Regions from separate parts of the Sulfobacillus thermosulfidooxidans genome, predicted to be linked through region 2. Evidence: riboswitches for the same ligand, from Rfam matches in the RefSeq annotation. Region 2 holds a riboswitch; the other holds the start of a gene.

Region 1 (12,227 bases), on a different contig from region 2:
TAGGCGGCTTAAATCCCGGTACTGTTGCATGCTGATCACCAATGGCTCGGCAATAGCCGTGATCATATCTTGGTTGGCCGAGGGTAATACCGTCAAAATATCCAAAAAGGGATGCAGTTCGGGATCTGTGACTTCACGCAATAATTCTGCGGTAATCGTTTCCAAAAAAGAGTAGTCGCGCTTCTGCATAACAGTGCCCCGGCGGGAAAAATATTCTCCGGCTACTGCCATGGACAAAGGATGTCCGTGCAAGGGCCGCAGCACCTGTTGCAATTCCTCCGTCATTTGTAATCCGATACGGTGGAAGTATGTCCGGGCTTCATGAAGCGTCCATGGCGATAAGGGCATCTTTTGCACCCGATGTGCCCAAATGGGATGCACATGCCATTGTGCGGACAGGCCCCGCCGGGAAGCAAATACCAAGAGCCCTCCTTGTTCGGGCAGTCGCGCAATGAGATCTTCTCGCAACCAGGGTTCGATTGACTCCATATCGTCAAAATTGTCGATAACCCAAAAAAATCGATCAGGCCATGGCATTTTTTTGCGGGAACTAATCGGCAGAACATTTTCCGTGGTGTCAAAGAGGTGGTCAAGAAATTGCACCGGTTGCTTAGGGCAGGAGCGACCGTCCATCCACACCGTCGGCAATTGTTGACGGCGTGCATAGGCCATCCATTGCCATAACAACGTCGATTTTCCCATCCCCGCAATGCCGTGCACGTCCCAAAGCTGGGTGAGAGGCTGTGCATCATGAAGCCACGCCTGAAACTGTTGTAATTCCTTTGAACGTCCTACGAATCGTTCTGATTCTTCAAATGCTGTATCCGCTAACCATGTCATAGGAGCACCTAGCCTTTGTAATCACTTTCAAACCATTTCGATATCGATGTCTAGAGGGAGGACGCTACCCACTTCGAAAGAGTCCTTATCCAACAGTTCAGTTTATGCTGAGAATCCTCAGCTCGTTTCGGTAAGAAGATAAAAGGGATTAGCAACACATTCCCCTCACCGTTCCCCAATCCCTTTCATGAGAGTTTGAAGACAATCACGTGAAATACCATCCATGCGCCGTAACAAGTGTAGTCAATCAAGAAACGTCCTTTTGAGTTATTTACTTATTCTGGTTTTAATGATGTTATTGATGCCTATTGCTTTTTATGGATGTTGCTCCATCTGCCAAGCTTCAATCAATACCTTGTGATTTCATTCACGATACAAATGCTCGGATAGCCTTTCTAAAAAACCGCGGATTTTGATGAACAAACTTGCTCTTTGGATAATTATTCTCCATTTATTAACAAAATTCCTGCCGAATTTCACCAAGATCCTTTATAAACGACAAAAAAATGAAAATAACAGGACGTTACCGTTCTGCCAACGGCTGATCATCAATCAAAAAGGAAATGGTGTATAGTGAGCATAAGAATATCCTTGTCGATTATTGAGGTGAGGGCGATGGAATCGTGGCGTGAGGTTGCCTGTCCTATCCAAAGGACAGCCATGCTATTTGCAGATGTCTATATCATTATGATTTTACGAGATTTGGCCACGGGAGAAAAGCGCTTCACAGAATTGCAACAAGCAGGAATTAATCCGAGAATTCTTAGCCAGCGTTTAAAAATGCTAACCCGTGAAGGGGCTATCAGTCGCACCCGCTATGCCGAAAAGCCACCCCGGGTGGAATATGCTTTAACACCCAAAGGTTTGGCTTTAATGCCCATCTTAGACGCCCTGAAAACATTCGGAGAACAATATCTGCCCCTTGATGACAACGCTTCCTCGTCCTCGCCATCATAGACTCCCAAACCCAGGACAGGATGAAGTCTTTCTAAGACGCGGTTCTGCCCTTGTTTTGTTTTACTTGTTATTGTATAGTAATAGCAAGCGCTATGATGAAAATTTCATCATCCCAATGATTTAGCGCTTTGAATTTTCGTCAAATCGTGCCTGACAATTACAACAAAAATCAGAGGAGGCTTACCATGGCAAAAATTGCATTTTGGATCACCGCTGGTCCTGATTTACGTGACAAGGCGCTGGCCAACATCGTCCTCGCCGGTCGTCTCAAAGCCAATCGCGGGCAAGATATTCAAGTCTACTTCTTTGGTCCTGGTGTTCAACTCGCGGGACAAGCTGACGAGCAAATTGAACAGGCTCTTAAGGCCTTAACCGATGGGAGTGTTCCTATGGCCGCCTGTCCTTTCAACGCGGATCAATATGGCGTGACCGAGCGTGTCGGGGCCAAAGGCATCACGATGGAACCAGCCGGCGAAGCACTCATTCGTCTTGTTGAACAAGGCTATCAAATCGTTGGGGTATAATCTCATTTCCTATAACCTCTGGACTGTGGATGCGAAATCATAAAGCCCATGAGATGGTATCCCTTACAAGAAATGTCTGACCAATACACGACCTAGAAAAACAAAAAAGATCCGTGATATGACTCAATACCACGGATCTTTTCGTGACGCGGGAGCATTACCCTCTGAAACTCTTATTTCACCGGGGGATAGAGATTGCCGCCTTGTTGTTTAAATTCTTCGGCTTTTGCTTGAAGCCCCACGGCAATAGCTTCTTCTTCATTCACATCGTGAGCCTGAGCCCATGATCTGATATCTTGGGTGATACGCATGGAACAGAATTTGGGTCCGCACATGGAACAAAAATGTGCGGCTTTCGCCGGTTCGGCGGGTAAGGTTTCATCATGAAAAGCCACCGCCGTCTCGGGATCTAAGGACAAATTAAATTGATCCCGCCACCGGAATTCAAATCGCGCCATCGACAATGTGTCGTCCCATTCCCGGGCACGGGGATGGCCTTTGGCCACATCCGCCGCATGGGCCGCAATTTTGTAAGCGATCACTCCCTGTTTGACATCCTCTTTATCGGGTAAACCTAGATGTTCTTTCGGGGTGACATAGCAGAGCATGGCCGTGCCAAACCATCCAATCATTGCCGCTCCAATAGCCGAGGTAATGTGGTCATAGCCTGGGGCAATATCCGTGGTCAAGGGCCCTAAAGTGTAAAATGGCGCTTCATGACAAATCTCCATTTCCTTTTCCACGTTTTCCTTAATGAGGTGCATCGGAACATGCCCCGGTCCTTCAATCATCACTTGGACATCGTGCTTCCATGCAATTTCCGTCAGCTCTCCCAGTGTTTCTAATTCCGCAAATTGTGCGCGGTCATTGGCGTCCGCCAAGGATCCTGGACGCAGACCATCCCCCAGGGAAAAAGTAATATCGTATTGTTTCATAATCTCGCAAATCTCTTCGAAATGCGTGTATAAAAAGTTTTCCTTATGGTGGTACAAACACCATGCCGCCATAATCGAACCGCCACGCGACACAATCCCGGTTACCCGGTTGGCCGTGAGAGGAATATAAGCAAGCCTGACCCCGGCATGAATCGTAAAGTAATCGACACCTTGTTCGGCTTGTTCAATTAACGTATCGCGGTAAACTTCCCAACTCAAGTCTTCCGCTTTGCCTTTAACTTTTTCCAAAGCCTGATAAATCGGCACAGTGCCAATGGGCACGGGCGAATTTCGCAAAATCCATTGCCGGGTGGTATGGATATTTTTTCCGGTAGACAAATCCATCACCGTATCCGCGCCCCACAAGGTGGCCCACCGCATTTTGTCCACTTCTTCTTCGATAGAGGATGCTACAGCCGAATTTCCGATATTGGCATTAATCTTGGTGTGGAAATGACGGCCAATAATCATCGGCTCTAACTCAGGATGGTTAATATTGGCCGGAATTACGGCGCGTCCCCGAGCAACTTCTTCGCGGACAAATTCTGGGTCGAATCCCTCACGCAAAGCAATAAATTCCATCTCGGGAGTAATAATGCCTTGACGCGCATAATGCATTTGCGTGACATTTTTGCCTGCACGCGCACGTAAGGGTTTGCGGTGAAGACCCGGTGCCGTCTCTTGCGCTCGAATATCTTCCGGCGTTTTAAGCCCGTCATCGATAGGCTGGACCTTGCGGCCTTCATATTCTTCCACATCTTGTCGTTCAAGAATCCAGGCGCTCCGAATTGGTGGTAAACCTTGCCGCACATCGGCTTCATAACTGGCATCGGTATAGGGACCTGAGGTGTCGTAGACACGAAATGTTTGACTATTCGTGAGGCGAATTTGGCGCATCGGCACACGAATATCGGGTCTCGAACCTGTCAAATAAACTTTTTGACTTTCCGGAAAGACATGATACGCATTCGGTGTTGTTGCCATAAAGCTCCCCCTTTTTTTCACACGCCGCCAGTCGCGGGTTACCGGTCACATATGCCAGGCAGTAGGGAAAGTTTATGAATGGATGGGCTAAAAGGATCAAAAATCTGTTCCCTCCGCTGGCATTACCCAGATCAGGTTGACGGTCGGTGGCCAATCCACCCTCTCAGCCCGGTTAGCCGAGCTCCCGTTATGTATTACTATGAAGGTCCTTGAATGATATGGCAAGAGGAATTTTGCAAAATTGCGCAAGATTATTGAAGCAATTCAGGAGAAAAATTTTAGCCGGCCAGCTGATGCGATAATATCATAATCTGCATGTTCTAGTGTCTCAGATTTGTCTCATAGACAATTACGGACAAACCCGTCGACATTTCTCGAAATAATTTCCGGCAAATTTTTTCTCATATTTATCATATTTCGGCAAAGATCAAGCGTTGTCGAACATGAGATACAGCTAATTTGCCGAACAATAGAACATTACGCGATCGATTCTTTGGCAAATTTGGCAAATTTCTCGGCAGATTTATGGACTTTTTGGCAATTACGGCCAATAATAAATCACAGTTTTATGATGAATAAAAACCGTTTTGCGAGAAGTTTAAACAGGCAATATTTATGATCTCATCAGTAAAAGTAAAAGAGGGTAAGCATGTTTAAACAATGGATGAGGAAGATTCGCGTTCGATATACGCGCTTGGTTTTGGAATTTTGGCGTTGGCGGATGCTCAATACAGACAACACGACGCTACGTCTTCATTACAGCCAATTATGTGATCAATATATTGTGCGTTATCATACTTTAGAACGTGATGCCCAAAGTGAGTCTTCTTTCCGAAATTGTCTATAAGCTTGAATGACTAACCAGATAAAGCCGAATCGAATTACCAAATCGGCCAAGTTAAAAATATAAGGATAGGGCCTAAGCTGCCAATAATCAACAACACCGCCCCACAATAGCCGGTCGGTCCAGTTCCCTATGGCCCCAGCCAGGATCCAGGCTACTGGCAAGCGCACAGATGGCATGCGCCACAGCATTATGACAAGCAGTCCAATAACAGCTGCGGTCGCCATAATCACGCCAAATTGAGGAAAGTGCGAAAACAGCCCAAAGGCGATACCGTGATTGAGAATAATGCCCGGCTGTCCAATTCTTGGGTAGTAATGCCATGCCAGGCTCATAATGACTCCATAAATAGCCAAACCTGAACCCATAGCTAAGCGCGTAACATTGTGAACAGACCTCATAAATTACCTCCCATGAAATGTTACAATAATATGAGACTTGGAGGAACTTTACTGATATTGTGAGGGTTGTATGCCATTGGCTCCAAAAAATCATTTGCGCAATCAAATTCTTCAAATTATTAGGAATCAAGGAGAGTCGACGGTGAAAAGTGTGCACCAGGCCATATCACAAAAGCGCCCGGTGTCCATTAACACGGTTGCAACAGTCATGAACCGCTTGGTTTCCCAAAAAATCTTGGTTCGTGGTGGCAGCGTTCGTCATTATGTGTACAAAATTGCGCCAGCCGAAAGCGTGCTCAAAGCCCGGGCGATGGAATCCGTGGAAACCTTGATTTCCGAATTTGGCGAGTCCGGATTAGTGCACTTTGTTGATGCCATTGATGAGCTCGATCCTGAGGCTCTGGCTAAATTGGAGGCTATTGTCCGTGCAAGAACCCAAGAAAAATCTCACCAGTAAAGTAGCACAATCCGCATATGCCTGGGCAGTTGCTCTTTTGGGACTATCCCTTTTACCGGGCTTTCTTCTCATCCTTGCCGCCCTCGTCACTTACCGCCACATGATGTGGAGTGTGATGCAAAGACCGGACACGTCCTCTAGCGGGCTAACCTTTCTTTTGGCCGTGTTTATTCTATTGTCTCTCGCTTATTTTCTTCGCCTGGGATATGCCACCTTTTCTGTCGTCAAAAACAGTCGTCAGACCATTCAACGGATGGCACCGCAACTTGTACCATTCCCCTTACAAGATCTTCCAGAAATTTGCGGTGACCAAAAAATTGCTTTCCAAATCGGATTATGGGATAGTCCGGACGCATTTACCTACGGCGTTATTCATCCTACCATTGTGGTTTCGAGACGCCTTAAGCAAATTCTAGATGTTCCTGCGTTAACGGCGATTTTAGCCCATGAAGTGCATCACGTGCGCGCTCATGATTATGCCTTACAACAAATTTTCTTGGTGATTTTACGAGCGTTTCCCTGGCTACCACTTGAGTCACTCTATCGGTTTTATCTGACCACCCGTGAAATTCGTGCCGACCAATTTGCCATTAGCTGGCAACACACAGCTGATTATTTAATGCAAGCGATGGTCACAACGATCCATGCATTACGCGAACAACCCCATTCCCAATTTTCCGGAGAAACCGCGTGGAATAGTGTCTGGCAGGCCCGCATTAATGCCTTAATCAATTCCGAGAGTGTGCCCTTGTCGCCTGAAGCCCGGACTCTCTTTTCCGCTGCCCTGATTCCCTTCGCCACGTCTGCAGTGCTAGCGATTACCTCATTAAGTTTGTTCTGTCACTAAGCTCTAAAAAATGACAACGCTTCGAGAAGGCCGTTGTCTCAAAGCGTTGCCATAAGATTCATTATTGCGCAACCACGTCAGCATTCATTCCTCCGGCGACCCGTTCCATGTTGTCCGACACCACAATGCGAACCGGCAAACTCGCCATTGATGTCGAAGGTGCCGTCACAGTGTAGCTCACTTGTCCTTGTGAATTCGTCGTCATGGTGGTGCCTCCAGAAGAACTCATGCCACCACCCATTCCCGAATTTCCACCCATTGATGAAGATGCTGATGGCGTTTTAGGAATAATATCCACCTTAGCCCCGGAAATGGGCCCTTTTGGACTCATAGCCGTTATCATCAAGGTCTCTTTCTGACCGGGTTTTACTGCCTTAGCAAACGGTGTGACCTCCACATAATCGCCGACAGGGGCTGTCGGAGAGGTTCCGGATGTCGTCCACCATGCATCTAATAAGCCCGCGCCTTTCATAGCGGTGGGGTTAAAAGTACTAAAGTTTCCAATTTTTACCCCAACCATTTCCATGCTTTTCGTCGGTTGGGCTGTTAATGTGAGAGTGGCTTGTCCTTGACTATTTGTCGTTTTAGAATAACTAGCGATATATTTGGCCGCTTGAGCCGTCCCTGATGTATACCAGGTGCTAACCCCTTTCCCACTTAACGGCACCATCGGACCTATATAAAATGTGACAGGTAAGTCTTTAGCGGGTTTCCCGCTCGCGGTTGTCGCAGTTAAGACAAATGTTGCCGTATTGCCAGCCTCAACCATTTGGGCCGTTTTATTGGTTTCTATTTCTGCTACCGTCTGAGTGGTCATCGCCGATGAGGATGACGACATGGACGACGATGGCGAGGTACTGGACATTGACGAAGATGAGGGAGAGGTTTTGGACATCGACGGCGTCGATTTTGCCGCTTGACTCGTGCCACATCCCGCTAAAGCTACAGTGAGTCCCGCAGCAATCATCACAAATGTTCTTTTCATAAAGGCCCTCCTTGTATAAACTACATATTGTAGTCTATACTTCCGTTCGCCTCATTTCAAGTGATGCCTCTTATTTTGATGATGGCTGATGAAAATTCCTTAAGAAAATGGCAGAAGCGAATAGATTTCAGGGAATTTTAGGAGACAGGGGCAAATTGATCGGCAATCTGTTCCGCATTTTGGAGTCCCGCGGGAATATAACCGTGAAAGAGCTGCAACCGTACATAGGTTCCGTCTTCTTCAAACAATAGACGATACGCCCCCCCGCCTACACCATAAATGAGCAGCCACTGCGCCGGCACCCCATTTGCCAGGGTGACATTGACCGAGGCACCTGGCTGATAGGAGGACACCATGGGATTTTTTGATTCCATCGCCACCATATCATTAAATTCCAAATTCAGGACGGAATGATCTATATAACTCTCGACCAAAGTCGTCCCCGGATACGCTTGACTGGGCAAAAGCAAATGAATATCCAAATCTTTTGCCAGGGTCAATGCTGTTTGCTTGACAGTAGGATTGTAGCTTAAGGTGGTCAGGCCGTTCGGACCTGTCCTCACTCTGGGAACGGTCTTGGATAGGACGCGGTGACTTTTATCAATATGATGATGACGAATCGTCGACACGGTTTGACTGGGCGATGATGGTGCCGGAAGAATAGGAGGCAGAATAAACGAAATACCCGTATAAAGAAGTCCTATGGCGAGCAGCCCGCCACCTATCACACTAATCGTTCTCGCCGTGGTGTTCATCTCACAGATTCCCCTTTCATCACACCCGCTATTTTACGGGACAAGCAAGGGGAATGGCGACAGGTTTAGAAAATTTTATCCGCGCCGTGAATAACACGAACAGAAATTCTTCAGGAGTTAAGGCTTGGCATTGGCAAATCCATTCGGGACAGTCATGACCGCATGGATAAAGCGTTCTCCGGTTCTCGTCATTAAATCCCTTTGATACACCACAGAAAAATTGCGGTAGAGATTTAGACCTTTGACCCGCAAGCAGTGAAACAGTTGTTCTTCCCCTTCGTTTAAGGTCAGCGGAGATAAAACACTAACGCCAAAGCCCTTGAGCATCATCTGTTTAATCGCATGGGTGGTCCCTAAGACCAGGCGCACATTGAGTTGTTTCACATCGATGCCTAAATGATCCAGGCCTTCCTCCAAGGCCATACGAGTTCCTGACCCCGGTTCCCGTAAAATGAACGGCTCATGAAGGAATTCATCGAGAGACACTTCGTCCTGTCCAAACCACCGGTGACCGCGTGGAACCACGAGTGTTGGGTGATCATCGAAAAATGGCCGCACCACCACATGTGGATCGGATAACGGGGCTTCGATAAGCCCAATGTCGATGGTATGGCTTAATACCTGTTCAAAAATCATCCGCGAATTTGCCATGGACACGGTCCATTGCGCATTCATCAGGTTTTTTGCATATTCCGCCAAAATCCCGGGCAATAAGTATTCGGCAATCGTTAAACTGGCGCCAATGGCCAAGGTCTGGGGCCGGCTGTCACTGAGTTCTTTAATCGCTCCTTGAGATTCATGAATTAATCGCAACAAAGAGGTCACATACCGGTATAAAACTTCCCCGGTTTCAGTAAGATGCACTCCTTGACTAGTCCGCACAAATAACGTGGTCGCATAGGCTTGTTCCAGCATTTGTATTTGTTGGCTGACTGCTGACTGAGACAGGTTGAGCGTCCGGGCCGCTTGGGAAATCGAGCCGATCTCCGCGACGATTTTAAAGGTGGTCCAGACTTGTTCGTTCAACCTCAAAACCTCCTGCCTAATATCATGGATTATTCTAACCGCCATAAATTTTCCTGAAATGCAAAGGCTTTTATCCCGTTCTGATTTCTTGTATCATACATAATTATAGATAAGAATATTGTGAACAATTTATACTATTTACCTAGTCCTTTTCACCTATTGTACATTGTGATGACGTTTTCGCGAAGTAGTCAGTTTTAATGATTTGCGAAACCTATTAGCAAATTTCTTATGGGAGGGGTATTATGCGGCCCGCGTTGCCACCATTTTTATTTACGGCGCTGTTAGGGATTTCCGGGGGCATCATGATGCCCATTGCTTTAGCCATGAATCTTCCGCTAACCCAAACTCTTTGGCCCACCCTAATCCATGCGGAAATTGTCAGTTTTGCCTTGGCCATGGGAGGCATGTTAGTCTGGCGTTGGATGAAAAATTCACAACCCGGCCAAATCGGAGCCCGTCCGCTCTTTACTGATCTCTATATGACCTTATTAGGCCTAATGGGATTTACCGACGCTTTAGAGCCCCAAGGAAGCTGGCAGCTTACCATTTTAGCCATTATCGTCTCATCCCTAGGTTTGCTTTCTCATTTTCGTTCGGTCACATGGAGTCTGTCTTATATTGCTCCCCATTGGGATGCTAAAGCCTCGACGGCTTTCGCCGTGATGGGACCCAGTCTCGTTTCAGGATTCAGCATTGGTCTTGCCATGTTAGCCGGCGTCAGTCATCATCCGGTTGTCTATTCGGCCTTATCCATTGTCCTATTTTCGCTGATCAGTGTGTCGTTTTTCTTTACCCTTTCTTTACGGTCATCGCTTCCCTTAGGAATATGGACGGGATTAGTCATTTTCTTATATCTGATACCGACGATATGCATTACCTACAGTCTGTTTTCACAAAACGCTTGGATGGCCTCCATTGCCGCCATCAGCACGATCATCGGGCTGATTTGGCATACCAAAGAGTTGCTTAATAAATTACCCATCACGCCTTACCCAGGATTATTTTTCTTTCAACAGTCCCATCATTCTGAACAGATCCGGGGGTCGCGTTTCTAAGCGAAGAACAGTTCATGATTCACCACGCGCTTTGACATAGAGTGAATATATGCACCTAATATTCTTACATCTCTATCAGATTATCTGCCAATTTGTTAAAATACTAACGGCACGACCTTACATTACTCTTACTGCTTCACCCCAACGATTTCAACCGGATTGATACCGCAAGGGAGGCTTCACGATTAATGAGCGATACCGTCAAATTAAGTGAATACAAATGCTTCGATTGTGATCAAGTGTTTTTATTGCCGGCGGGATCTACCGCTACGGTCTGTCCTCGTTGCGCGTCTGACCGTATTCAACATGGCGGGGAAATGCAAGTCACCGTGGTCTCTCAAGGGAAAGATGCATGAACCTCAAGAAGGCGCAATGTTATTGCGCCTTCTGCCTTTTTGACGACATTGATATTTATCCCAATGGTTTCGGTAGGGAAACATTATGTCGCCGGATATGTCTTCATTCGCAACTCATTTAGCACAACACAACGAATCTGTTATCCTCGGGGACTTGCAGATCCCAATGCTTCGGTAAACCATTTGAGGGTCGTCTCTCGCAAGGCTAGCACATCCTCTTCTTCCGCCGAACTTTCTGCCCACAGCCGATGTTGCAAGGAGGGATATGTCACCCATGACACGTGTTGGGGATATTTTTCAGCAAGCGATTGTGCCCACGGTTTAATCCAATCGATTTGCGCAACCGGGTCGGAAATCCCGTGTTGGATCAGCACATGTTGTCCCTTGAGGGAGAGGGGACGCCGACTTAAATCGGTTTCTTCCATCAACTGAACAGCATGAGGGGTGGAAAAATCATAATCCGGATAATAATAGCGGAGATAGTCGAAGGACGGTACACCGCCGACAGCTACGACAGCCTGAATGCGTTCTGGATGGTCGACTAGTCCCGCCCATAGTGCAATGTATGCTCCAATCGAAAAACCAAATAATCCGGTACGTCGTTGTTCGTTTTCGGATTGTATGCGGGTAGTGATTTCTTTTAAACTTTCTAAGAATACGGCCGCATACAAATCGCGAAAAATATCGTGTTGGGTTAATGTCCTGACGAATTCCGGACCCTCTCGCAAAATAGGCAAAGCCATATATTCAACATCAAAATCGCGAGTCTCGCCCCAAAAATTTTTCAGGTGTCCAGGGCCTGTACTCATGCCATGGAGCATTAAGATCAAAGGTTTCATGCTCACTCAGGTTCTCTTCTTTCTATTGTCTATTTTTTTTCACGAAGACTATACATTGACTATTCGCAAGAAGTTTTGAGAATTCCTTCTGAAGCGGCGTAAATCCGGTCAAAATTGAAAATCCTAAAATCCTAATGATGGACTATGTTCACGACTAGGCAAAGAGGTTATAGTCTAAGAAGATGATAGAAAGGATAATTATGACACACGCGATTACCATGGATGCCGAGTTTCTTTCAGACGGACAAACGCCTCTTTTTATTCGCCAGGTGAGTCCTGAAAAGTGGAGAGCTCAATTGATTTTCATTCACGCCTCTCTCGTTCACAGTGAATATTATCTTCCCATCGCAGTAAAATGGGCTCAGGCAGGCATTCGTGTCATTTTACCTGATTTAGAAGGGCATGGGCGCTCTCACGGC
Region 2 (12,227 bases):
CAGCAAATCGAAAAAAGGCACCGATGATCCGGCTTCAGCCGTTGGCGATAATATGCCCGCCGCAGCTCGGGAGGCCTGGCCACCAGGTGGCCCCTGATCAACCAGCATGACGGAGTAGCCATGCGTCACTAAACGGTACGCAATCATCGCCCCGATAATACCCGCTCCGACAACAATGAAATCTTGGCTGTTATCCATCTCCTCCATTATCATTCCCCTTCCCCACCACACACGGCACAATCCCGGCGGGCCGTAAATTGGATAATACGCGACTGAGCCCGGTACGCATCATAGGTCCAAATCCGGCCTTGCAAGAGATCTCCGGCATGTAACAAGATTTTTAATGCTTCTTGCGCTTGAACTGTACCAGCCATGCCCACTACCGGTCCTAAAACCCCGGTGAGCGCACAATTTTGGTCCGCATAGGGAGAATCTCCAAAAAGACACTGCAAACACGGTTTACCGCCATTGACGACATATACTTGGGCTTCATAGCCAATGGCCCCGGCAAACACCACCGGCACATGATGGCGCACGCTAAAACGGTTTAACACTGTTCTCGTGTTCCAGTTGTCTAGGCCGTCGATAATCACGTCATGTCCTTTTAGCAACTCTTCGGCGTTGTCCTCATTAAGCGCTACCGGCTCGATCTGAAACGACGCTCGCGGTGCGAGTTCTTGCAGGTGTTCGCGTGCAGCCTCGACTTTGAAACGGTTGATATCCGTTGGCCGAAACAGGATTTGCCGTCCCAGATTGTGGGCATTGACCCGGTCGGGATCATAAAGCGTTAGGTGACCCACGCCTTGCGCTGTCAGGTATAAAGCGGAGGCATTGCCCAGTCCTCCCATTCCGACAATGGCCACACGGCTTTCCTTGAGCCGTGTGGCCCAGGAAGGCTTGGCATCTGGCAACGACACAAGCCGTCTCACACGTTCTTTATCCGTTATCACCATAACATCATTGACCTGCAGCAATCATACCCGTTGTGGGAGAGGACGCGACGGCATCTTGTCTTTTGGGCATCCGCCCTGCTTCAAAGCCTAAACGTCCCGCCTCTACCGCCCATTTCATCGCCTGAGCCATCATCACCGGATCACCTGCTTGGGCAATGGCGGTATTAATCAGTACCGCGTCGGCTCCATTTTCCATCGCAAGACAGGCGTCTTGAGGACTTCCAATGCCAGCATCGACAATGACAGGCACAGATACCCGCTGTTTGAAGCGGCGGACGGCCTCGACATCCAAGACCCCTTGACCTGATCCAATCGGCGAACCCAAGGGCATGATGGCATGTGCTCCCGCTTTATCGAGATATTTGGCCAAAACCGGATCCGGTGTGGTGTACACCATCACGGTAAAACCCTCTTGCACTAACACTTTGGTCGCTTCCAAGGTTTCAATGGGATCAGGCCATAATAAATCTTGATCGCCGATAATCTCCAGTTTAACCAGCGTGCCAATGCCCGCAGCTTTAGCCAAATGCGCTACGGCAATGGCCTCTTTAGCCGTGTAACAGCCAGCCGTATTCGGTAAAATCCGCACGTTCTTAGGAATAAAATCGAGTAATGACGGCTCGTTCGGATTGTCTAAATTCACCCGGCGCAGCGCGACGGTGACGAGTTCTGTTCCAGACGCGATGATAGCCTCCCGCATCAGGTCAAAAGTTTGATATTTACCCGTTCCGACAATCAAGCGTGATCCAAAAGTATATTCCCCAATTTGCAACACATTCGCCATGTCTTAACCCCCTCCGACAAATCGTACAATTTCCACGGTATCGTTCTCTTGCACTTGACCATGATCGAAATCCGTACGGCCAATAATTTCGCCATTGACCATTACGGCGACTGTTTGATGATCCACTCCTAAAACATCTAACATCTCTTTAACGGTCCGAACATTTTGCAAGTCACGCGGTTCTCCATTGATAATCAGTCGCATGGTGTACCTCCTGGTGAATTCGGGTACGAAGAGTGTAAATGGCTTTTTATCTTTTCACACGCGGCAATGGGATTGTCCTCATGCCACAAGCCGTCAGACAAGCAGACCCCGTAAATCCCCATTCCTCGGAATGCTTGGACATTGTCTTGCGTAATGCCTCCAATAACGAGAACAGGGGCACTGGCTTGGAGGACAATTTGGCGCAGGTCCGACCAGGACCTGGGAGCCAAACCCGGTTTGGATGTGGAGACAAAGGCGTGACCCCACAGATAATAGTCCGCTCCTTGGTGATAAGCTAACTCGTCGAGGGTGTGTACAGATGCCATGATGGGCTTATGCCAAATGGAGCGCAGTGATGCAGCGGGGGCAGAATTTGCAGGCAGTGCCAACCCATCGGCTGGTAAAGAAAGCGCCACCGAGACGTAGGAATTAATCCATAGCGGAAGAGCCGGAGCAATCTCACGGATTTTTAAGGCTGTGCTCTTAACGGAAGGAGCGAGCCCTTCTTTATCGCGCACGATGAGACCATCAAGAATGCCTTGCAAACTGGGCAAAATGGACCATGCACTATGAGGAAACCGCGGTACATCGATCACGCCAATTACCATCTCATACCCGCCCCAAATAAAAAAATCCGCATGCGAGCGGACAACACTCGCTTCCCTACGATGGTGCTAACCATATCAGGTTCGAAGGGTACGGCTTGTGCCGTTCTCAGTCCTACAAGGACACCCCTAGCGATCATGTGATGATATTTTTGATTTCAGCCATTCCATCTTTTCCAACGACAGCCCTTAACGGTGGTGGTAAAAGCAAGGATGACTTTCATTCATGATGACCTGAATCACAGCAAAATGTCAAGACTCTTGAAAAAATTGTTGGCTCCAGACTCTCATCAGCACCGGATATCAAAAGATTATGACGATGTCTCATAGTGCGCGGTGGACAATCCCATTTGTTGACCAAAAGTTTGCGCAATGTCTTTGGCTTGTTTGACCCTATCCGGCATTCCCACTCCCCCTTCGAATGCTCCCAACACAAAGAGTCCTGGAAATCGCGCAAGATATTGATGGAGTTCGGCAATTCGCTCTAGATGCCCCACAATATATTGCGGCATGCCTTTGGGAATACGAAATACGCGCAAGTATTGAGCAGGATGTTGAATGTGCATAGTTCGTTCCATTTCCCGATAAAACAATTGCGTTAACGTGTCATCATCGTATTCCAAAATATTTTCGGTGGACCTCCCATAAAATGCCCGCAATACAAATAATGGGGCGACGTGCGGGTAATGCCACTTAGAAGACACCCACGTTACAGCCGTCATGCGCAACCCGGATTGTTTGGGCACCAAGAACCCCGTCTTATCCGTTTTCACCGGGATATCCTCCGGATCATAAGCCGCGCCAATCACAGCCAGATTCGCATACGGAATATTTTGCAAAATACTTTGAGCTTCGTGAGGTAAAAAGGGCAGGACTTTAGCAGTGGCATAAGCGGGAATTGTCATAATGACCGCATCATATTCATCCTGATGTTTTGCGGAGATAACAGACCATTTTTGATGAGTGGCCGGTTCAATGTGCTGAACGGGTTCCGACAATAGGACATGCGTGCGTGAAAGCGCTGAGGCCAGGCTGTGAATAATTTGCTCTAAACCCCGGTCAACCGTCAAAAAGGCACTATGATAGCGTTGCACAAATTCGTTGGGAGGGGGTGGAATACGCCGTTTCGACCCCAAGTAGACGGAGCGAGCTTGCTGTTCAGCCGCTAACAAATGCGGAAAAGTGGCCTTTAAGCTCATCTGGTCAATATCTCCTGCAAAAATTCCCGACAACATGGGCGCCGCGAGCCGATCCACAATTTGATTGCCAAAACGCCGCCGAAGGAAATGGCCAAGAGATTGATCTGTCGTTGGTCCTTTGCTCATAATAAAATCTTTGGCTAACGCCATTTTCCCCGTTAACGAAAGCAAAGGACTGGTTAACACCGGTTTGGCTTTCGTCGGCACGCCCGTTTGAATCCCGTCGGGAATCGGATAATATCGATCCCGCCAAAATACATAGGCACCGCGAACGCGTGGATTTGTTCCAATTAAATGCGGTCCTAATCCTACGCTTTCACACAATTCTACAAGATCTGGCTTTGTGGCTAGAAAGGAATCCGGCCCTTTTTCCAACACAATACCGTAGTCGGTATCGGTGCGCACCCATCCCCCTAATTGATCGTCAGCTTCAAATAAATCGATGCTCACTTCCGGATAGTACCGCTCTAGATAATATGCCGTAGAAAGTCCCGTTAATCCCCCGCCTACCAATGCAACACGCATCATGCCTTCCTCACTCCAATTGAGACGTCTCTATAACGAGATGTGCCAACATCTCAAGAAATTGCGGGTCATCATTAAACGAGGCCGTTCGTTCCATATGCACCCCGAGGCTTTGGGCGACCCGCTGGCACTCAATATCCAAATCGTAAAGCACTTCGAGATGATCTGAGACAAATCCTATCGGACAAATTAAGACGTGATAGTAACCTTCACTGGCCAACTGGCGAACCGTATCGACAATGTCCGGTCCCATCCATGGTTCCCCTGTCCTCCCTGCACTTTGCCACGCATAACGGTAACGCGTTAGACCACACGCTTCAGCAACCATCTCCCCGCTTTGTCTCAGCTCTGTCGGGTAAGGATCGCCCTGCTGGTAGATTGTTTGCGGCAAGCTGTGTGCAGTGAAAATACTTACCAGATCAGCTTGCTCGTCTGGCGAAAATTTCTCCCGTGCCTCGTGAACGCGGTGCGCAACCAGTTCGATAAACCGGGAATTTTGGTGCCATGAAGACACGCCTTGCCATGGCAAAGACAAATTGTGCGTGGCCAGCGCCTCTTTAATCTCGTCAAAATATTCTCCAACACTCATGGCGGAATAATGTGGGGTCAAAACTAGGGCGACAAACCGCTTTATCCCGGCACGCGCCATGTCCCTGATAGCGTCGTCGATAAAGGGCGGAGAATGTTTTAAACCGAGAAAGACCTGAAATGATTCTCCAGCTATCGAATTTAACGCCTCTTGAAGCCCTGCTGCCTGCCTTTGGGTGATGGCTGTAAGCGGAGAAAATCCGCCAATGGCTTCATAGCGCATGCGCAAATTGTCCAACTGCTCCGGGCTTGGTGCACGCCCATGGCGAATATGTGTGTAATAACGGGGCAAGTCATCCGGATCTTGAGCTGAACCGTACGCCATAACTAAGACACCAATCACCCATCATCATCTCCTTACCATTATATCCCAAAATGTTAGAACGCTTTACTTAGCACGATTCATAAGGATATTCATGCACGAGTTGGACTAATCGCTTAAGGTCGTCGGCATTAGCGGCGGGCGGAACCCCATGTCCTAAATTAAAGATATACCGTGAGTCATGAGCCATCATCGTCAAAATGTGGGTGGCTTGGGCAGCGATAACATCCCACGATGATAATAGGGCAACCGGATCTAAATTGCCTTGGAGGGTAATGTCCTTTCCTAATTGCCTACGAACTTGTGATAAAGGCACCCGCCAATCAATTCCCAACACACTGGCTCCCGCTTGTTTCATTAAGGGTAATAAGGCTGCTGTACCGGTTCCAAAATAAATGGTGGGAACCTGAAATCTCTCTAATTGTGCAAAAATATACTGCATAACCGGAAGCACAAACGTTGCATAGTCGTCCACGCTGAGCGTTCCAATCCAGCTGTCAAAGATTTGCACAGCCTGTACTCCATGACGAATTTGGGCACTTAAATGTTCGACAATGCCTTCAGCCAATCGCATCATCAGGTCCTGCCACAGGGCCGGTTGTTCCCACATCATTTTTTTCGTATTTTCATACTGCTTAGAAGGCCCGCCTTCAATGATATAACTCGCCAATGTAAAGGGCGCTCCTGCAAAACCAATAAGTGGGATGGGATCAATTCGTGCACAAATGCGTTCGATACTCGAAAAAACTTCGGGGAGATCCTCTTCCGGTCGTAGCGGTTGTAACCGGGATAAATCTTTGGCGGAACGAATCGGATGCGCAATCACAGGCCCTTTATGTTCTTGAATATCAAAGTCAATGCCCATGGGTCCCAAGGGAATCATGATATCAGAAAATAATATCGCGGCGTCCACGCCTAATTCCTCTACGGGCCGACAGGTGACTTCGGTAATAACGTCTTCCGAATGAGCCATTTCTAAAAACGAGTAGTGCTCACGCAATTGGCGGTATTCAGCCTGATAGCGACCGGCTTGACGCATAAACCAGACGGGAATGGCATCATGAGGTTTTCCCCAACAGGCATCAATAAATCGGCTCGCGTGACTCACCCCTGTTGTTCCTCCTTCTGGCATGTTCAAGGTATTATAACATAATAAAACGCGCTCTCTTCATGCGAAGAGGCGCGCTTGGACTTACTTGATACCTGGAATTAGTACGTCTCTGCAACTTGGGGTTCCCCGGCCAGCACAGCTTCTTCTTCGGGTTCCTGAGAAACCTCCCCATGAATCGCCATGTCGCCTTCGGCCAACTGTTTGTCAGCTACCCGCAAGGGAACAATCAAACCAATGACTTTCAAAATCCCCCAAGTCATTAGGCCATCATACACCACAATCACGAGCAGTGCTTCAATTTGTACAAGCACTTGGTGGGGGTTTCCGTAAATCAAACCGGTAACCGAAACGCCTTGCCCAACTTTCTTCGATAAATATTCAAACATATTGGGATCCGCAAAGACTCCTGTGAGAATTCCTCCAAGGGCTCCCGCCACAGCATGGGTGTGGAAAACACCCAGCGTGTCATCCACTTTGCGGAACAGCTTGGTTTGACCCAGCTTGTTCATGCTAAGCCATGGCACAAACCCTGCCGCGACCCCAATAGCCAGTGCTCCGTATCCATTGACATACCCTGCAGCCGGGGTAATGGCTACCAAACCACAAACCATCCCATTAATAGCTCCCACTAAGGAGGGTTTAGAGGTGGCCCACATGTCCATAATCATCCAGGTCACCAAGGCAACACCCGTCGCTAAGTTGGTGTTTAAGACCGCTGCCGCCGCATCCGCGTTGGCGAAGTAAGGATCTCCACCATTGAAACCGTTCCATCCTAGCCATAAGATTCCGGCACCGGCTAAGGCAACTAAGAGATTATTGGGATTGAAATTTTTGCGATCTTGCATCAAGCGGGGACCCACCACGGCTGCTGCCACGAATCCGGAAATACCAGCAGCCACGTGAATAACATAACCTCCACTGTAGTCCACCGCCCCTAATTGCGAAAGCCAGCCGCCGCCCCACAACATAAAAGCGTTCACGCTGTATACCAAGGTTGACCAAACCGGAACAAAGAGCATCCATGCTTTAAAATTCATACGTCCCAAGACGCCGCCAGCTAAAATTGCGGGAGTAATGGCTGCAAACACAAACTGGAAGTATACTAACGTCGATCCGGGGAACTGGAATGGTGGCATGGCACCGGTCACAAGAGGCACAGAGGCTTGACCCTGTTCATATAAACTCCCCAAAATCGGATGGGGCACTCCAACCATAGCCCCTAAAATGCCTGGCCCCAGTTTAAGAGGAGTTCCAAAACCCATACTATAGCCAAACAATACCCATGAAACGAGCACAATGGAGAAAGCGTAAAGAACCATAAACGCTGAATTGACAGCCCATTTTTTCTTAACAATACCACCATATAAAATTGCTAGGCCTGGCACACTTTGCAACCCGACAAACGTCGCGGCTGTTAGCTGCCAAGAGTTATCACCTGTGTTCAAGTAGGAAGGGGATGGAATGTACATTGGCTTACTCCTCTCAAGAAAACGTTAACCAATATTGCTGAAAAATTATGCATCTGCACGTATGAATATCGGACTATGGTAATGTTACACAACGAAACCGAAAAAATCAATATATCTGACACAGGTTTAACAAATATTTCTCACATAACTTGCAAATAATCCTTAACACCTTACATAGTTTATGGGTCAATGCTCGTTGTGGTGCCGTAATAGCCCTGACATATCTTCCAATTTGTTGTTCTAGAATGCGGATTTGTCTTTCCCTATCACATCTCCTGTCGTGCATCCATTTCTTTACGACAAAACGTAAACTTTAATGATTACGTGATTAATCTACGGCATCGTGTTTTTTGCAGCTCAAATCCAAAGTTTTGCCGATCCAAAAAGGAACCGACATCACGTTGTAACCAGCATTGTGTCGCAAGGCGTGGAACTACATTAAGGGGGAATAAGTTGTGAGACATAAATGGTTATCTGTGGTTATCACTAGTGGAATGCTGAGTGTTATTATCGCGGGATGTGGACAAAGTCAGGCCCAAGGTTCTTCAGGGCATAGCAGCGCACAAACGGTGGTTGATATCAAAACGGCCATGGTTAAAGGGCATAATGAGTCCATTTTGACCAATGCCAAAGGGGATACTCTTTACTATTTCACTAAAGACACATCTTCCCATTCGGCGTGCACGGGCAGCTGTGCTCTGATTTGGCCTCCCTTATTGGCGAAAAATGGTATTTCGGCTCCGCCTTCCATTAAAAGTCATTTTTCAATACTTCACGATCCGAATGGTCCCCAGGTGGAATATAATGGGCACCTGCTTTACCGTTACTCCGGCGATACGGGGCCACTACAAACCCATGGGGAAGGATTATTTGGCGCCTGGTTTGTAGCTACTCCGCATCTCGCTCAAACAGGTTCCCCGATGAGCTCAAATTCATCGTCGATGATGTCAAATTCGCCGTCCTCATCTTATTCTTATCCATCATCGTCCTCTTCATCATCAGGATCTGGTTACGGATACTAACGGAAGACCTCTTTGCGAAAAATACGGCGGGTCTACCACCGGGGACACGGCGGCGACCTGCCATTTTTGTTTTTTACACCTCATGACGAAATCGAAAAAACACCCCATGAGTTTTTAAAGAGGCCCGACCAAAATGACTGGCATGCCTGTGATCTCGATGCCGTGGGTGGACTTGTCTTTTCTGTGTTCTGGTGAATTCATCATTCTTTTATATCATTGTCGGCTGTTAGCTATTGACACCAAATTTTTTAATGCGCGTCGAAACAAAACCAAACCGACTGCACCCACAGTCACCAATGGTAAAGCGGCCGCCCACGGAACTTCTGGCAGCTGACCCGTTGGCAGAGTTGCTGCGGCGGCGTAGGTGAACTGGGTACCGTAGGGAAAATTAGGATCGGGATAGCCGGCAAAGCGTGTAAACACGGCACCACCTTCCTTTGTATTGATCAGGGCGCCGTATGTACCTCCAGCGGTAGGGTTCTTGGGCATTTGAAAGCTAAATTCGTCCCATGTCGTGCCCCAACTGATTCCATCTTGTTTGGCAAAATTCGGTGTAAAATCTCCTTGGATTTTTCCAACATATGTTAACGGCACGGTATCAGAATATCCATTGGAATTCGAAAACAAGCTTATAGTGAATCCGTTGTGGCCGTTACCCGGCAACGTAAAGACATCGACAGTTTGTCCAGCGTAATACACTGGTTCAGAGGATGCAAAGCTCGCTCCCGTTGACAATAAGACGATACCCACGGTGCCAGCCGATATGACAGTCGCTTGTTTTAATCGGTTTAAAAAAACCTTGAACACTGATCCATCCTCCTTTCGCGGTACGGCAAATGTCAGTAGACTCTCCTCCAACACACCTCAAGAATACGGGGTGTGAGGACACCGTACAGTACCCAAAAAGGTCTCAGCCAAGGTTCTACTAAGCCATACTTATTCCTAGTTCCCTGCACAATGATGGGGTGTCAAATTAATGAGGTGACTTGAGCAGATAAAATCCGAAGTAAGACGCGGGGATCCAAAAAAATCTGCAGCCCTCTTTGCCCAGCGCTAATGCTGATAAAGTCCAAGGCCATCGCAGACTCATCAATATAACACGGATAGGCTTTTTTCATTCCCAAAGGGGAGACCCCTCCCCGAATATAGCCGGTTAATCCCTGGAGATCTTTAGTGGCAACGAGCTCAACATGCTTGTTGCCACTAATGCGTGCCAGCTTCTTCAAATCAATTTGGGCATCTCCTGGTACCAAAGCCACTAACACCCCTGTTTGGTTTCCCCGTAAAACCAGTGTCTTAAAGATAAAATGGGGCGCAATGTCTAATTTTTTGGCCACGGACAGGGCGTCGATTGCATCTTCGGACCACTCGTATTCATGTACTGAATACGTGATTCCAGCTTTATCCAAGATGCGACATGCAATGGTTTTTTTGGCCATGGTTCCTTCGCCTCGATCAAAAAAAGTCAAAGAGAATCTCACCCTTTTGGTTGCAATGACACAATTTTAGGACAGATCTGCCGCCGTTGGTTCGCTGCAGTCCTCCGAGCCATCCTCTTGATTTCCTCAATCAGAGATCCATGGCATCGTACGACATCCATAGACGTTAAGGAGGCTTTCAAGGGACGTTCAAGTGAATGGTATACTTTCCCTAAGCGACAAAACAAGGGGGACAGTACTAAAAACGGGTCTTGGAGACCTAGCAAACCCCCTTCGGAATCTTGTTGATTCCCTGATCATGCTCACGTCATTTTTTAGGTTGTGCAATCGCATCGATAGAAAGAAGGAATTTGCATGAAAATGAATTCATGGCCACAGTTTGAGCAGATCACGCCCAGTATGATAACCGCTTTAAGTGCAAGCAGGCAGGAACCCCCTTGGCTGAGCGATTTTCGCTTGAAGGCGTTCGAACGATTAAACGTGGCTGCTGTGGCCCCATTTTGGCCGTCAACGGCACCTATAGGTTTTAGCATCCCTCCTAACCGCCAAGAAATTGCTGAATATCATCAACATCCTGACGAAGCCGATCTTGTTTATCAACGCCTTAGCCAAACTTTGTCTGATTCGGGCATTATTTATGGAGATTTCTATGAGGTGTTACAAAAATATCCAGACATAATTCGCCAATATCTCGGATCCATTATTACCATCCAGGACAGTCCGCTATCTGCTCTTAACTCCGCCTTTTTTACAGGGGGAATGGTCGTGTACATTCCCGACCATGTTCATTGTCAAGTTCCGTTAAGTTATTTCCGTGCCTTTGCCAATCCGGGGCAAATTGAACGCCAATTAATTATTTTAGGTACTGGAGCCAGCGCAGAGTTTGTTGAGGGACGCCCGTCGTTAGATTATGCTCCCCATCATATTATGCTGACAGAAGTGATCTTGTCAGAATCCTCATCATTAAAGTACACCGCTATCAAAAATTGGGATAGTCACGTTAATACGTGGGTCAAAAAACGCACACGTTGTGCTCAAGGGGCCCACGTGACCTGGGTTGAGGGACATTTTGGGGGACAGTCCACACGTGAATGGACAGAAGTTATTTTAACGGGCGACCACGCGCATTGTGATATTGTCAGTTACTTATACAGCGCCACACCGCAAAATATCTCATATGTTCCCCGCATTATTCATGATGCCCCTCACTCATCATCCTGCCTCACCGTGCACGGGGTGGCCACGGGTGATTTGCAGATAATCGGAGAACACGATGTTTTACCGCATGCACAAGGGGTCACTATCCAGCGTGACCTTTTAGCATTACAATCCTTAAGCGCACACGTGTCGTTATCCAATCCCAGCATTATTGCTGAGCCGGATGCCGAAATCACGGGAAATGACTTTGTTATACAATCGTGGAATCCTTTAGAGGCCTATGAAAATGGCCGGGCCCTGGAGATTGCCCATGCCTTTTTAGCCCACCTTCCCATGGAATTTGCTATCGAAGCCCAACGCTTAATCCATCAAAAATCCCACCAGGAAATTCCGGGGCGTTAATCCAACATCGCCCCGGCAGGCAACCGAACGCGGTCTAGCAAAGCTGCTAGCTGGTGTCCATCCCACAGTTCGATACCCTGGTGTGTAGCCAACTCCCAGATTTCGCTGCCATAGGTGCCAACCGTGATATACAGGGCGCGCTCCACAGATTGTTGCTTTTTCAGCGATATCAATTCATGCATATCAGCTTCGTGAACAATACGATTTTTGACCTCTAAATACGCCAAAATCCGCTGAGATGGATCAGAAGAATGATGCAGTTCGAGCCATGTATCTTTCACGCACGCTCCTTGATAACCGAATTTCGCAAATAAATGCCGAATCACACGACAAAACTGCAAGGGCGTCATGAGCTCACAATCGCTAATGGTAATATACCGTCCAATATCCTCTCCACGATCCGATGCCGGCCCATAACCTAACACGCGTGCTTCGAGTCGTTTAAT

The links. Region 2 has a riboswitch for thiamine pyrophosphate ahead of AOA63_RS16170 (thiamine phosphate synthase). Riboswitches for the same ligand answer to the same signal wherever they lie in the genome.
Region 1: another riboswitch for thiamine pyrophosphate. It lies ahead of thiC (phosphomethylpyrimidine synthase ThiC); the one in region 2 lies ahead of AOA63_RS16170 (thiamine phosphate synthase).

What each region holds. Positions count from the first base shown of each region.
Region 1 is NZ_LGRO01000001.1:2,611,209-2,623,435, reverse strand. Features, by position in the region: gene AOA63_RS12790 (ATP-binding protein) at 1-840, opposite strand, end outside; gene AOA63_RS12785 (winged helix-turn-helix transcriptional regulator) at 1,456-1,797, shown strand; gene AOA63_RS12780 (DsrE family protein) at 1,983-2,321, shown strand; gene thiC (phosphomethylpyrimidine synthase ThiC) at 2,495-4,240, opposite strand; TPP riboswitch at 4,331-4,438, opposite strand; gene AOA63_RS12770 (signal peptidase II) at 5,033-5,485, opposite strand; gene AOA63_RS12765 (BlaI/MecI/CopY family transcriptional regulator) at 5,628-5,942, shown strand; gene AOA63_RS12760 (M56 family metallopeptidase) at 5,911-6,789, shown strand; gene AOA63_RS12755 (hypothetical protein) at 6,851-7,774, opposite strand; gene AOA63_RS12750 (hypothetical protein) at 7,912-8,529, opposite strand; gene AOA63_RS12745 (LysR family transcriptional regulator) at 8,647-9,555, opposite strand; gene AOA63_RS12740 (hypothetical protein) at 9,801-10,613, shown strand; gene AOA63_RS12735 (alpha/beta hydrolase family protein) at 11,110-11,808, opposite strand; gene AOA63_RS12730 (alpha/beta fold hydrolase) at 12,009-12,227, shown strand, end outside.
Region 2 is NZ_LGRO01000002.1:131,792-144,018, forward strand. Features, by position in the region: gene thiO (glycine oxidase ThiO) at 1-198, opposite strand, end outside; gene AOA63_RS16155 (HesA/MoeB/ThiF family protein) at 210-953, opposite strand; gene AOA63_RS16160 (thiazole synthase) at 958-1,737, opposite strand; gene thiS (sulfur carrier protein ThiS) at 1,741-1,941, opposite strand; gene AOA63_RS16170 (thiamine phosphate synthase) at 1,932-2,549, opposite strand; TPP riboswitch at 2,585-2,687, opposite strand; gene hemG (protoporphyrinogen oxidase) at 2,858-4,273, opposite strand; gene hemH (ferrochelatase) at 4,281-5,201, opposite strand; gene hemE (uroporphyrinogen decarboxylase) at 5,251-6,288, opposite strand; gene AOA63_RS16190 (ammonium transporter) at 6,390-7,760, opposite strand; gene AOA63_RS16195 (COG4315 family predicted lipoprotein) at 8,216-8,782, shown strand; gene AOA63_RS16205 (hypothetical protein) at 8,996-9,589, opposite strand; gene ybaK (Cys-tRNA(Pro) deacylase) at 9,751-10,221, opposite strand; gene AOA63_RS16215 (SufD family Fe-S cluster assembly protein) at 10,576-11,781, shown strand; gene AOA63_RS16220 (restriction endonuclease) at 11,778-12,227, opposite strand, start outside.